2 regions of the Chryseobacterium sp. P1-3 genome follow, and region 1 is predicted to be linked to the other one. Evidence: riboswitches for the same ligand, from Rfam matches in the RefSeq annotation. Region 1 holds a riboswitch; the other holds the start of a gene.
The links. Region 1 has a riboswitch for cobalamin ahead of HX13_RS13245 (YncE family protein). Riboswitches for the same ligand answer to the same signal wherever they lie in the genome.
Positions count from the first base shown of each region.

Region 1 (7,696 bases):
AAATTGTCTGGTCTTCCCTGTAGCAATATCAAAAGTGACAATTCTGGTTAAGGTAGTATTTTTAGCCAAAGCCTTGCTTGGAACATGCATCATAGACTGCATGGCTCCCACTAAAGTAGTACCGTCAGGAGTTATACAAAGCCCTTCCATTCCCCTGTTGGCCCTTCTTTTTGCCAGCACAGCGGGAAGTTTTCTTGTTCCTGTATTAACGCCTATCGGACTTATTCTTTCCATCTCTACACCCTCTGCACTATAATGTACAATGTGAGGGCCATACTCATCGGAAACCCAGAAGGTACCGTCTGCTGCTGCAACAATACTTTCACTGTCGAGACCATAATTGTCCGTTCCCAGTACATTTCCTGAAGCATCGTAAGCCGTTTCACCTGTACTCCCCATTCCTATAGGGTTGGGTAGACCTGTGATAGGTTGTCCTGATGGATTTTTAAGCTTAATATATTTGATCACCTCAATATTTCCTTCGGCATTAATTTTAAAATGCATGATTGTTGGACTGAAATTGGGAGCCAAAAACTTTTTCCCGTTCAGGTAATCCGTATTAGGTCCTCTGTCTGTAATGACATAAAATTCCCCTTTTCTTGTAGGGTGTGCAGCCGCACCTGATCCAAAACCTCCATTAATGACATCCACACCATTTACCGTTGCTAATTTTGAAAAAGGAAACTCCTGAGGAAGTTTAGAGTAATTAATATCCTGGTTATGGGCAGTTTCGTCATCTTTGTTACAAGAAACCAATACCGTTAACATCAAAACAGATAATAGTAATCTTTTCATATTCACTTTTATGGCTGCGAAAGTATAAATCGATTGTAAATTAATCTTTAATTCAATGATAATTGTATTTTAACAATGAAACCTGTAAAATGAATTCAATATAAACAGCTATACCTGCCGTTAAATTTATAAAAACAAAACCATCGGTCACATTTTTTATTAATTTCAAAAAACACGTTATAGCTAAGAGCTTATAAAACACTTAATACACAAAAGATAAGTTATTTACCACACGTAAATCAGGAATTTATATGATATATTTGCAGCGTTTTAAGGTTGAACATAGTTCATTAATAGGGAATCAAGTGAGAATTTATTCAATGCTTGAGCTGTACCCGCAACTGTAGACTATTCCACCTATAGCATGAGATGCCACTGGATCCGGATCCGGGAAGGCCGCTATAGGATGTAAGCCAGGAGACCTGCCTTAATACAATTCAGAAGAATTTCTCTCTCTGAAAGTAAGTTTCGGGAATAAAACTTTAATTAATAATATCATGAAGAAAATCTATTTTCTTATTCTTGCATTTGTCATTTTTTTTGCAAATGCTCAAACTGAAGCCGTTTTAGTGCTTAATGAAGGTGGTGCCGGCAGTAATAATGCCGAAATATCGCTGATCTCCAATCAATCAGTTACCAATAACTATTTTAAAACCCACAACAATAATGCTGCATTGGGGGATACGGCACAGGACATTAAAATTTATGGTGACAGAATTTTTGTGGTCCTGAATATTTCCAATCAGATAAAAGTCATCAATAAGTCTGACTTTTCTTTGATTACCACAATCTCAGCCAATCTGGATAATCCGAGATATATTGCCTTCAGCGGAAACAAATTTTATGTAACCAACTGGGGAGGTTCCGGTTCTACAGAAAATTATGTAGCCGTTTATGACCTTAATACCTATACGCATGAAACCAATATTCCGGTTGGAAGCGGACCCGAAAAAATTTACAGCAAAGACAACAGATTATATGTTTTGCTAAAAGGAGGTTTTGGAATCAACCAATTTATGGATGTGATCAATACTTCTACCAATACAGTTGAATCCGAGGTAAACGTTGGAGATTTCCCACACAGCATTTTTGAAAAAGATCAGTTTCTTTATATCATGAGTTTCGGAAATCCCTACACCTCAAACTCTTATGGAACATTTACAGTCTATAATACAGTAACTCAAAGTACCGTTTCAAGTACTGCATTTCCGGCAGGAACAAAACCTTCTTTTATGGATACAGACGGAACGAATATTTATTACATGAAAGATGCTTCAATCTATAAAACACCTATTGCAGCACCGTCTTTTTCAACGACACCCATTGCAACGGCACCTATTACTGTAACCGGCTATGGTGCTGCTGCTTACGGGTTTAATATTGTCAACAATACGATTTATGTGGCTGATCCTAAAGGATATATTGCACCGGGAAAAATTTATACATATGATTTACAGGGAACCTTACAAAACACTTTCACAGTGACCATGCTGCCTAATCAGATCATTGCTTACAACAACAGTGCACCGCCGTCACTTTCAACAGTGGAAAATACAAAAGCTTCTAAATTGTCTTTATATCCCAATCCGGCAAACAGCAAATTCTTTGTACAAGGTTTAAACAGCGGAAATATTCAGGTGTATGATGCTAACGGAAGAAAGGTCATCAACGCACAATATACCCAAAACGGAATTGATATAAACACACTTCCTAAAGGTACTTATATTGTAAAAATTACGGATAAGAGCACTAACTTCACTGAAAAACTAATCATCAAATAAGAATCCGGATGCAAAAGATATTAAGTTTTATATGCAGTTTTATCGTAGTTTTTTGTTGCGCACAATTTACGGCAAACGACATAAAGTTTTTCGTAGGAACAGGCTCTCAGACTGCCTATTTTGTAGCAGACTTTAAAGACGGAACCAATGACAGGTCTTATGCCTGGGGAGTGCGGTTCGATCCGGGGCAAAATATCACCGGACCTCAGATGCTTCAGATGATCAAAAATGCAGAACCCGCCTTTGATTATTTTCTGACCTTCAATAATGGTTTCCTTGATGAGCTAAGCTTCAATGATCATTCACAACAATCCGGGCCGGACTATTGGAGTTTATGGCGTGGGAATGATACCAACAGCTGGTCTGCCGTAGGGTGGATGAACAACGGGACCATCTCAGACGGAAAATGGTATGGTGCTTCCTATGGGTTCAGCAATCCCACAGCAGAAGCGCCTTCTACTCCGCTTCCTGCCTATAGTTCTCTATGGTATAATTCGTCTCAGATTACCAATTGGATCGGTACAGGTTCTGATAAAAGCTTAGTGGTTATTGACTTCGGAACTGATAATTCTAACGGAAATGCTGATTCATTTGTTTTTGGAATTCAATATAACGGAACTATTACCGCAGAGCAGGCTTTACAATTGATTGATGCCCAGGTAAGCACATTTAATTATACTAAAGCTGCCAATCAGGTTTCTTCTTTATCCCTGAATTCTTTTTCAGGTACCCCGAACGGGTCCAACTCCTGGAAATTATACAAAGGAACTAATTTGTCAAACTGGAAAATTCATAACGACCTTTCATCCATTACTTTACATAACGGTGAATGGCTTGGATTAAGTTTCGGACAGAGAAGGCCCTTTACGCCCACAGAAGCTCCTCAATCCACACTTGGAACTTCTTCTGTCAGTAAAAGAACAGTGGGTATCTATCCTAATCCTGCAACTGATTATATTCATATCAATACCCAGGAGAGTATGAAAGAAGTGAATATATATTCTTCTTCAGGCCAAAAAGTAATGACATCAGGGAATTCCAGGATTAATATTCAATCTTTAAGCCCGGGAATTTATTTTGTAGAAATTAAAACTTCAGGTCAGTCAGTTATCCGTAAGATTGTTAAAAAATAGAAAAGAGGCTGTCTCAAAAATTGGGACAGCCTCTTTCAATATGATCTTGGAGATCAATTATTTTTTCTCTGTAGATCTCTGTAAAACTTCATCTACCATTCCGTAGCCTTTAGCTTCTTCAGAAGTCATCCAGTAATCTCTGTCAGAAGATTTCTCAACCCACTCGTATGTTTGTCCTGAGTGGTGAGCGATAATTTCATAAAGCTCCTGCTTTAGTTTCAGCATCTCTCTCAGGTTGATTTCCATATCAGAAGCCACTCCCTGGGCTCCGCCTGAAGGCTGGTGAATCATTACCCTTGAATGTTTAAGCGCAGAACGTTTCCCTTTCTCTCCGGCCACAAGTAATACAGCTCCCATAGAAGCGGCCATACCTGTACAGATTGTTGCTACATCAGGCTTAATGATCTGCATGGTGTCATAAATTCCTAATCCTGCATACACACTACCACCCGGCGAGTTGATATAAATCTGGATATCCTTTGACGGGTCGGCACTTTCCAGGAATAAGAGCTGAGCAGTAACGATGTTGGCTACCTGGTCATCAATTCCTGTTCCCAGGAAGATAATCCTGTCCATCATCAAACGGGAGAAAACGTCCATCTGAGCAACGTTCAGTCTTCTCTCTTCCATAATGTAAGGCGTAAGGTTCGTCGGACCATACATTCCCATATACTGATCGGTAACCAGACCGTTATTTCCTAAATGTTTTACAGAGAAATCTCTGAATTCCTTTTTAATGTCCATATTTCTATTATGTATTATTTTTTTAAACAAATATTCTCGGAATGTAAATTACAATATTTATTCCTAAAATTTTATCAGACTTTTTGTCACAGAATACAAAAACCTGTCTGTACATTATCTTCTTCTCCCCGCATAAATTCCTTTAATCGGCGAGTATTCGATGATATTGCTCAATCGTATGGAAGCCTGTTTCAGCAGGGTGATTTTTTTGATCAGATCAAAATATCTTACCTCATCCGTATTGCTGTACTGATCCAGTTCCCTGGCTGTTTCTTTGATGAGATAATCGATGTACCGGTATTTGTGCAATAAGATATCACCTTTCACCTGATCTGCGACCTTATCCCCGTAATTAGGCGGATAAATATTCCTGGAAGCCCAGTTTTCAAGTTCATCTAACGGAATCAGGGCATCTACAACCTTCGTGGTAATTTCTTCATCCATAAAAGATACAAAAAAGTTTCCACTTCTGAGCTCATCTTTCCGGATTCCTTCTTTTACCTGGTTGATGATAATCTCATTTTCCTTGACTAAAAACTTGTACTGTTCTTCTTCAAAATGATGGAGGATCTCTTCAATAACCGTGATCTGGTACTCTTCATTGTTCTCATTTCTTCTTTTCAGTACAATATCTCCAAACATCAGCATATGGTCCACCAGTTTATTTTCCATAAACAAAACATCATAGAGAAAAGGATCTTCTTTCTCGTGATCCACCGGAACAATCTCCATTTTCGGAGGCGTTTTTTCCTTCTGCTGCTGAACATGGTGGGTCTGGTTCTGGGTAATCTGCTTCTGGACATCAAGTTCATTGAAAAGGCTCTGCTCGGAAAGCCCGAATTTATTTGAAACTTCTTTCAGGTATACTTCCCTTTTCAGCGCATTTTGTACAAAAGAAACCGATTTTACAATATCACGTATGGCTTCTGCCTTTTTAATGGGATCATTTTCAACATCCCTAAGGAGGATTTCCGCTTTAAAGTCGATAAAATCCATCGCTTCATTTTCGATGTATTTTTCAACATAATCCTGCGGATGTTTTCTGGCAAAAGAGTCCGGATCATCTCCGTCAGGGAATAACAGCACCCTGATATTCATTCCCTCTGTCAGCAGCATATCAATGCTTCTGAAACTGGCTTTGATCCCGGCATTATCCCCATCGAAAAGAATGGTTACATTTTCTGTAAGCCTTTTGATCAATTTGATCTGCTCGGTAGTCAGTGAAGTTCCGGAACTTGCCACTACGTTTTCAATTCCGGACATATGAAGTGAAATCACATCCATATAACCTTCCACCAAAAGACAGGCATTCTTTCTTGAAATAGCCTGCTTACTTTGATTTAGCCCATAGAGAACATTTGATTTATGATAGATCTCCGTCTCCGGCGAGTTGAGGTATTTCGCTGTTTTAACATTGCTTTTTAGAATCCGGGCACCAAATCCTAAAACTCTTCCTGAAAAACTGTGTATCGGGAAAATAACCCTTTCCCGGAACCTGTCTATTCCTGCAGGAGCATTTTCCGGAAAAATGGAAAGTCCGGATTTTTCCAGAATTTCTTTGGAATAGCCTTTTTCCAGAGCATATTCCGTAAAAGCATTTTTCTTTTCCGGGGAATATCCCAGCTGGAACTTTTTAATGATATCATCCCTAAGCTCACGCTCTTTGAAATAAGCCAGCCCGATACTTCTTCCCTCCTGGTCATCCCAAAGGATTTCCTGGAAGTAATTATTGGCTACTTCATGAATTTTATACAGCAGGTCCTTCTCTGTTTGGGCATTTTTTGCTTCTTCAGAAATTTCGCGCTGATCCTCTTCAATTTCAATCCCATATTTCTTGGCGGCATGACGAAGCGCCTCAGGATAAGTAAAGTTTTCAATTTCCATAAGGAAAGAGATTGCAGTACCTCCTTTTCCGGTAGAGAAATCTTTCCAGATCTGTTTACTGGCAGAAACGACAAAACTCGGAGTTTTTTCATCATGAAAAGGGCTGAGTCCTTTATAATTAGACCCTGCTCTTTTCAGCTGCACGTATTCTCCTACAATCTCTTCTACCCGTATTGTTGAAAAAATTTTATCTATCGTCTGCTTGGATATCATGCTGTAAAATTAAGTATTTTACGTAGAACATGGAAGATTTTGGGTGGGAGAATTAAGCCGTCGGAGATGGTAAGGTGGTAAGCCGATTGCATTGTACTGATTATTTAACGGGCTAAGCCATCATTATTGATATATTAATTTCCCTGAACAACTTTGTTTGTTGTGGACTTCTCAAATTCTCAATTTCCCGCTTCTTAAATTTCATTATTTTTGCAATAAATTAGCTTATGCAGTTCACTATAAATAAAATTGAAGACTGGCAGGAAATTGTTGATACCATTATTCCTGAATTACAACACCATATATTTTTACTAAAAGGAAACCTGGGAGCAGGAAAAACTACTTTCACACAGTTTTTACTTAAAAAAACTGGGAAGTGAAGATGAAGTCAGCTCTCCTACCTATTCTATTGTGAATGAATACAATACTCCAAAAGGAAAAGTATATCATTTTGACCTTTACCGCCTGAAAAACATTGAAGAAGTCTATGATATCGGGATAGAAGAATACCTCGATAATTCCTTTTTATGCATTATCGAGTGGCCTGAGGTTTATGAAGAGGAGCTGTACGGCCTTAAATACCACACAATGAACATTATGAACACGGGTGAAAGCAGAGAAATTTCATTCGAGTAAATATTATGTATCTTTGCTTACTAATTCAGTGTTAAAAAATAATCTGTAAGACATAATACAATTTAAGGATGAGCACAAATATTTTTACTCCTTTCACAGAAGAAGAATTGATGCCGAAAGAAGAAAAACTGGAGGTTATTAAGAAAGGAAAACAGTTCAGTATTGGGATTCCTAAAGAAACCTGTCTCAACGAAAGGAGAACCTGTATTACTCCTGACGCAGTACAGGTATTGGTAGAGCATGGCCATGAGATCATTATAGAATCAGGGGCCGGAGAAGGCTCATTTTTTACAGATTTACAGTATTCCGAATCGGGAGCCAGGATTACGACTGATCCTAAAGAAGCTTTCGGACAGGATCTGATCTTAAAAATAAACCCTCCTACACAAGAGGAGATTGATTATATGAAACCTAATACCTATCTGGTTTCTGCACTTCAGATCAATCTCAGGGATAAGGAATACTTTTTAAAACTTGCAGAGAAAAAAATAAATGCCATTGCTTTTGAAT
Region 1 is NZ_JPEQ01000008.1:99,698-107,393, forward strand. It holds gene HX13_RS13240 (esterase-like activity of phytase family protein) at 1-795, opposite strand, end outside; cobalamin riboswitch at 1,052-1,240, shown strand; gene HX13_RS13245 (YncE family protein) at 1,293-2,576, shown strand; gene HX13_RS13250 (T9SS type A sorting domain-containing protein) at 2,585-3,709, shown strand; gene clpP (ATP-dependent Clp endopeptidase proteolytic subunit ClpP) at 3,767-4,453, opposite strand; gene dnaG (DNA primase) at 4,568-6,550, opposite strand; partial or broken gene tsaE (tRNA (adenosine(37)-N6)-threonylcarbamoyltransferase complex ATPase subunit type 1 TsaE) at 6,778-7,186, shown strand; partial or broken gene HX13_RS13270 (alanine dehydrogenase) at 7,255-7,696, shown strand, end outside.

Region 2 (7,696 bases), on a different contig from region 1:
ACCACCTGAATATTATTGAGGAAAGATATTTATCAAAATTGGGATGGATGTGAGAATCAAAATAAGTTTTGGCTAAAGGCCATTTCTATTGTTATGATAACACAATTATTCATTATTCTTGATATAAATCAATATATTAAACATTATTAGGAGCGGGCTTTAGCCCGCTTTTCATTAAATTAACCATCCATTGGCTTCAGCCAAAACTTAAAAGTTGTTATTTTTGATAAAAACAACACAAATGTCTTTTATCAAAATTTATATCCATCTTGTTTTCTCAACGAAAAACAGAGAATCACTACTTTCTACTTCTAACTTAAGAATAAAAGTTTGGAAACACATTAAGGAATATGCTACGGAAAAAGGAATTTTTCTGGATATGATTAATGGTTACTCAGATCATTGTCATTGTTTGATTTCTTTAAGGTCTGATCAAAATATAGAAAAAGTTGTACAGTTATTAAAAGGTGAATCTTCTTATTGGATCAATAAAAATCAATTGACAAGAGGAAAATTTTCTTGGCAGGATGAATATTTTGCTGTTTCTGTTTCAGAGTCGATGATAGGTTCCGTGAGGAATTATATTAAAAATCAGGAAAAACATCATCAAAGGAAAAGTTTTATGGACGAATACAAGGAATTTATTGAAAAATACAATTTCAAAATATAATAAGTTTTGGCTAAAGCCAAATGCATATATGATTTTTATTTAATGGGCTAAAGCCCATTTCTATTGATACGAATAACACAATTATTCATTTATTTTTTTATGTATCTACACCAACAATATTAACTATCAATAGAAGCGGGCTTTAGTCCGCTTTTCATTTAAATAACCATCCATTGGCTTTAGCCAAAACTTAAAAACACCGACATTTATATCTTAATTTTTTGCCTGAAAAACACAGATTCTCTACCTTTATCCATTCGTTTGAACCAATACAATTATGGAACATATTATCGAGATATTAAAATCCGGCGGAACTATTCTTTACCCTACAGATACCATCTGGGGAATTGGCTGTGATGCTACCAATACAGAGGCTGTCAATAAAAATCTTTGACATTAAAAAAACGTGAAAAAAACAAATCCATGATCATTTTGGTGGAGTCTGAGAAGAGGCTTCAGGATTTGGTGGATGTCCCTGAAATGGCGTGGGAGATTATTGACCTTAGTGAAAAACCGGTAACTATTGTTTACGAAAATCCGAGAGGCCTTCCTAAAGAATTACTTGCAGAAGACGGCAGTATCGGAATCCGTCTGGTAAAGAATGATTTCTGCAAAAAACTGATAACCAAACTGAATAAGCCTTTGGTTTCAACATCAGCTAATTTCAGCGGTGAAAAAAGTCCGTTACGATTTTCTGACATTTCCCCTGAAATGATTAAACTTGTTGACTATGCCGTAGAAGAAGACAGGGATAAAGTTTCAAAGTATTCAGGCTCTTCGGTGATTAAAATATGGAGTGATAACAGGATTAAAGTTCTTCGGGAATAAAAATTCTACATTGATTCTTGCATTTTTGAGGTCTTGTCAGTTCATATCGGCAGGATTTCTTTTTTTTAGTTCTATCTTTGCAAAACTTCAACTATAAAACAGATGTTATGAACCATCAAGATTTTGCCCGTGAGTGGATTTCTGTCTGGAATTCTCATGATTTGGAAAGTATCCTCTCTCACTATTCTGATGATATTGAAATTACAACTCCTATGATTGCGATGGCAACGGGAGGTAAAGAAAGTTCATTAAAGGGAAAAAATACTGTTCGTGATTACTGGCAGAAAGCTTTGGATAAATTTCCGGATCTCCATTTCGAATTGATACAATCAACAGCAGGAGTAGGTTCAGTTGCATTATTTTATAAATCTATTATGGATAAACATGCTGTTGAAGTTATGTTTTTTAATGAAGAAGGTAAAATTAACAGAATGTATGCCCATTACGATTAAATGAGCAGCAAGATAGAAATTGACGCTATTACTAACGATGAAAATTAATCTTAATCAAAACAAAAATTTAAAACTTTTCAAAATAATTTCTGAGGCTGCAGACAGGAATAACCAGTCTGTATATATTGTTGGAGGCTACGTACGGGATCTTCTGATGAAAAGAAAAGCTTCTACGGATATTGATTTTGTAACCGAGCAAAACGGTATTGAACTGGCCCAGGCTGTTGCCCATGATATTGATCCCAAGTTAAAAGTTTCCGTATTCAAAACCTATGGAACGGCTATGATCAAATACAAGGAACTTGATCTTGAATTTGTAGGGGCAAGAAAAGAAAGTTATACTGAAAATAGCAGGAAACCGGAGGTAGAAGGCGGAACACTGGAAGATGACCAGAAAAGAAGAGACTTCACCATTAATGCGATGGCTATTTCTCTGAATAAGGATAATTTCGGCGAATTAATTGATCCGTTCAATGGTGTTGAAGACCTGGAAAAAGAAATCCTGAGAACACCTTTGGAACCTGCACAGACTTATTCTGATGATCCTTTGAGGATGATGAGAGCCGTTCGTTTTGCTTCGACCTTACATTTTAATATTGAAGAAAAGTCACTACAGGCCATTCGGCAGGAAGCAGAAAGAATCAAAATTGTCTCCATGGAAAGAATCATGGTTGAATTCAATAAAATCATGTTGTCTGAAAAACCTTCTGCAGGATTAAAGCTGATGGAACAAACCGGTCTTTTAAAACTGATTATTCCTGAACTGATAGACCTTAAAGGAGTAGAAGAAGTGGAAGGGCAAACCCATAAAGATAATTTTTACCACACTCTGGAAGTTGTAGATAATATTTCTGAAAATACAGACAATCTTTGGTTGCGCTGGGCTGCACTTCTCCACGACATAGGGAAAGCTCCCACAAAGAAATTTGTTGAAGGAACCGGATGGACATTCCACGGACATGAATTTCTGGGCTCAAAAATGGTAAAAACACTTTTTCAAAGATTGAAACTGCCACTGGGAAGTGATATGAAATATGTCCAGAAAATGGTAAAGCTTTCATCCCGCCCTATTGCCCTTATCACGGATGACGCTTCAGATTCAGCATTAAGGAGATTGCTTTTTGATGCCGGAGAAAACCTTGAGGATTTATTTACTCTTTGCAAAGCAGATATCACCACCAAAAACTCTAAGAAACAGGAGAAATTTAAAAAGAATTTCGAATACGTAGCAGTAAAAATCAGAGAGGTTGAGGAAAAAGACCAGGTAAGGAACTTTCAGCCTCCTATCTCCGGGGAAGAGATTATGGAGATGTTTAATCTTAAACCGGGACGCGAGATCGGTATTTTAAAAGAGAAAGTAAAAGAAGCCATTCTTGAAGGAGAAATTCCTAATGAAAAGGAAGAAGCTACAAAAATTTGTGATTGCTGAAGCTGAAAAATTAGGATTGACCATATAATCTTTAACATTATAACGAAATATACAACTGCCGGATGAGAACATCCGGCAGTTGTATTGAGGCTTTCATCCAAGTAAGAAACAAAGCCGGCCGGCTTCTACGAAGCCGGCCGGAAAAAAACACAAATGATGAAAAAAATAAAAAATTATATTTTTATACTGTATTGTACCTTATGCTATGGATTTACTACAGCACTATTAGCTCCTAAACCGCCTGTGTTAAAAGAGGATATTTTAGCTCCTGTAGCTGCGGAATATACTGACATTTCGCTATTGGCTTTAAAGCCTTTAACATCTGAGGTAAAAATTCTGCCATCAACAACTGAAAAACCATATAATACAAAATAAGCAGGTCCATTATCCTGAACTGTAATAAACGCATTAGCAGGAACTGTTGGAGCCGTTACGCTTGTTGTATAAATCTTATTTCCTGAACTGAAATAGAATTTACCATTATCAATCTGAAGATTTGTCCCGTTTGCAATACCTGTTAATGTGATCACCGGGCTAAGAGCTCCTGTGCTTGAGATCTTATAGATATAAGAATCTGTTGCTGTTCCTGAAATCGTATACACATCAGAATTATAGGAAACTGTTCTACCAATCTGCCCGTTTGGAATGGTAATTTCCGTTTTAGCATCATTGGAAGTATTGATATAGGTAATTTTGTTTCCATATCCTGATGAAGCATTCTGAACGAAAACATTACCTCCCGCTTCTACAATTTTATCAGCCACCTCGGTGAAATCCATCTTGCTTACAAATGAAAAGTCAGAGATTTTATATTTCGTTACACTATATACTCCTGTCGAGAAATTCGTATTGGAAACGTAGATAAATCCATTGGCAAAAGTAATTCCTCTTGGATTATTGATTTGATCAGTGATTACGGCTACCTTTTTAAAAGTGATACGGTCTACCACCACAATTTTGTTTGAATTGTTGACAACCAGATAAGCGTATTTTCCATTAATAGCTATCGTTTGAAGAACATCTCCCAATATTTCATTGGAATTGTTCCCGGTCTTGTTGTTAAAACCATAAATATCATCCTGCTTTAACGCCAAGTCTCTTGTAAGAAACATTACGTTAGCACCATTGCTGTTAAAATTTCCTTCGTTGGCAATAAAGTATCCGTTCTGATACGTTAACTGAGGTACCGGAATCTCATTACTATCGCTGCTACATGAAATGTTGAACAATAGTACAAATGCAAAAAATACAGTTAAAAGTCTGGTTAGTTTCATATATATTCAATTTTAATTTTAAAAATTTATTGCGGCATACACACTGTAATTTCTTTTAGGCAAAGGGTAAAAAGAAACCGTTTTATAATAAGTATCGGTAACATTATTCACTTTGAACCCTAAAGTATATTTCTTAGAAATCGTTGCTGACATTCCCGCATTTAAAATAAAATAGGGGTCAATCGCTGTTTTCCGCTCTTCATCACTGGTTGTATAGGTAAGACCATTTATTAATCCCTGTGCAAAAAATCTGAAGAAACCATACTCATAATCAATACCCGCCATTCCCCTGTGCATTGGGATATAAGGTCTCTGTTTCTGAGTTTCCTTATCAATTGATCTTGCATAATAATAGCCTGCGTTGGCTTTGATCCTATGCTTACCAAATTGCTGATAAAAAGACAGATGGGATTCCAGTCCGTAAGATTCTGCTTTATTAACATTAAAGGCCTGCCAATATCCATTGGCAGTAGGCAGCCAGACAATGAGATCCGTAATGTTCATATAATAAGGCGTCACATTAAGCTTAAAACTTCCAATTTTAAACTCATTGTTCATATCCACCTGGGTAGAAATTTCCGGTCTTAAATCTTTATTACCTCCCGGCTCATAATAAATATCATTAAAGGAAGGATACCTGAAATTTTTTGAAAAGTTAAGTCCCAGATTATACCAGTGAGAGGTATTCCATTTCCCTGAAAATGAATACATGACCGGAGATGTGACATTTTCCACAAAATCTTTTTTAAATCCTCCTTCAAAACGCAGGTTCTTTGTAGCAAAATACCTTAATAATCCGGAAACGGAACCTACGTTTCTGCTTACATCAGCAATTCCGCTTTTATAGCCTTCTCCTTTGTTCACCTGAAATTCCCCGATAAGGTTAATGTTCCATTTTGAATTCAGAAAATAATTAAAATCATTTTTCAAAATATAATTTTTTCCTGTACCACCACTGGATTTGGGAAGGTCCAACGCTCCGAAATACTGAAAGTTTTCTTCTGTATAGGCTGCTTTGAAGGCGTTGCTGAACTTTATTGCATTCCAGTCCCAGGCGATCAGGCTCCTTATGCTTTGGGTCTTATATTTTGTCTTTGTTGCGGTTTCTTCAAATACGGGATAATGCTGTGAAGAGTCAAAAAACTGACTTTGCCACGAAATCTTGTGATCATCCGTTATTTTATAGGACGCACCTACATTGAAGGTTGTATTATAGTAATTACCGTTTCTGTTGATATAATCCAGATCACTGACTTCATAATCGTTCTGGCTTACAGAATAGTTTCCGGATGCCTTAAAGCTGAATCTTTCATTGCTGTAAGAACCTTTCACAAAATTATTAAAGGTATTAAAGGATGCTACTTCTGAAAATACCGAACCATGAAAACCTTTATTAAAATCCAGGATATTATTCAGGTGAATACTCCCTCCGATTGCTCCACTTCCATAGACTACACTACCGCCACCTGCTTTTATACCAATCTGGTCATATCCGAACAGGGGTATATTATTGATATCTCCCTGTCCCAGAAAATTAGAATTGATATTGATTCCGTTCCATACAAAAGCAGTCTGCTGGGCAGAAGTTCCTCTGAACGCCGGAGAAGAAACCGCACCACGTCCGTTTTCTTTGATATAAACCTGTGATTGAAACCTTAATAATTCTGAAAGGTTGGTAGAATTTCTATCCACCTCTTCAGCTGAGATGGTATTTACCGGATGAAAAAGCTTCACCCTGTTCATTTGGTTGTCGAAGACATAAATAGTATCAATACTTTTTTCCTGTGCCAGAAGAAGGCAACCATAAGACGAAAAAAGCAGTACTAAAGATCGTTTTATACCCATACTTTTTACTTTTCCTCCGAAAGCATTATATTTTGATTATCATTCTGGCAGGTCTCCTGACTTTCGCTTTCTGCACCTTCCCGTTATTACACAGTGGTTCAAAGCAGAAACTTTTATTGCGATTTACAGTTGCGGGGACAGTCCGGGAGTTACACCCGATTCCCTTTTCATTCCAATATACTGGAAACCAAAATTTTTTGCAAAGATAGCTTTTTAAATGTATTGCACAAAAACCGGAATTGCTGCAAAAAGGTCTTTTAATAAAAAAGCAGCTTCCGGTATTGAAAGCTGCTTTTGCCGTATGATAATACAGTTGATTATTTTCCCATAACCTCTGTAATAGGATTTCCAACATTTCCACTCGGGAACTGGATTTTTAACAATGAAGAAACTGTAGGGGCAATATCCGTCATATGATACGCTTTATTACTTTCTCCATGCTGAACTCCCCACCCCATAAAGATCAATGGAATGTGTGAGTCATAAGAATTCCATACACTGTGTGTGGTTCCGGTTTTAGAATATGGAGGAAGCATAGAATCGTGGGAAATCAGCTGGATATCCCCACTTCTCTGTCTGTTGATCCCGTTGATAATTCTCTGCCTGATAGGCTCCGGAATACTGGATTCCTGAACCTTGTCTACCGAAACAGCGTATAGAACAGTTGGGTCTTTTTCGAGTTCCTTAACAGTGAAGTTTCTTACATCATCCAACTCAAGTTTAGAATCTGCCAAAACTTTCCTGTCAAAATAAATCTGATAATTATCAATTGCATTGATCAGTTTATCGGCTCCAAATTTATCTTTAAGTTTCTGGTTTAGATTTTTTTCAGCTCCTTCTCCGAAAAAACCTGTAGGAATTTTATGTTCTTTAAGGAATCCTACAGAATGAGCCCCTCCATGATCAGCAGAAAGGAAAACGGTGTACTCTCCTTTACCCACTTTAGAATCCAGGTATTTGAAAAACTCTGCCAGGTCCTGATCCAATCTGATATAAACATCTTCTACTTCGATTGAATTAGGCCCGAATTTATGCCCGGCATAATCTGTTGAAGCCAGGTTGATAGCTAAAAAGTCAGTAATAGCATCTCCACCCAGTTTTTCACCTTCTACAGAAGCTTCCGCCAGCTTCAACGTCAATGTATTTCCAAAAGGGGTATAACGGATATTATCTTTTTTAGCCTGATAATCTTTGGCTA
Region 2 is NZ_JPEQ01000004.1:316,846-324,541, reverse strand. It holds gene HX13_RS04290 (DinB family protein) at 1-53, shown strand, start outside; gene tnpA (IS200/IS605 family transposase) at 242-670, shown strand; partial or broken gene HX13_RS04280 (L-threonylcarbamoyladenylate synthase) at 948-1,498, shown strand; gene HX13_RS04275 (nuclear transport factor 2 family protein) at 1,606-1,950, shown strand; partial or broken gene HX13_RS04270 (CCA tRNA nucleotidyltransferase) at 1,988-3,407, shown strand; gene HX13_RS04265 (DUF5074 domain-containing protein) at 3,583-4,653, opposite strand; gene HX13_RS04260 (TonB-dependent receptor plug domain-containing protein) at 4,672-6,498, opposite strand; cobalamin riboswitch at 6,527-6,705, opposite strand; gene pafA (alkaline phosphatase PafA) at 6,816-7,696, opposite strand, start outside.
Region 2: linked by a shared signal. The riboswitch ahead of HX13_RS04260 (TonB-dependent receptor plug domain-containing protein) and the one ahead of HX13_RS13245 (YncE family protein) in region 1 are both predicted to bind cobalamin.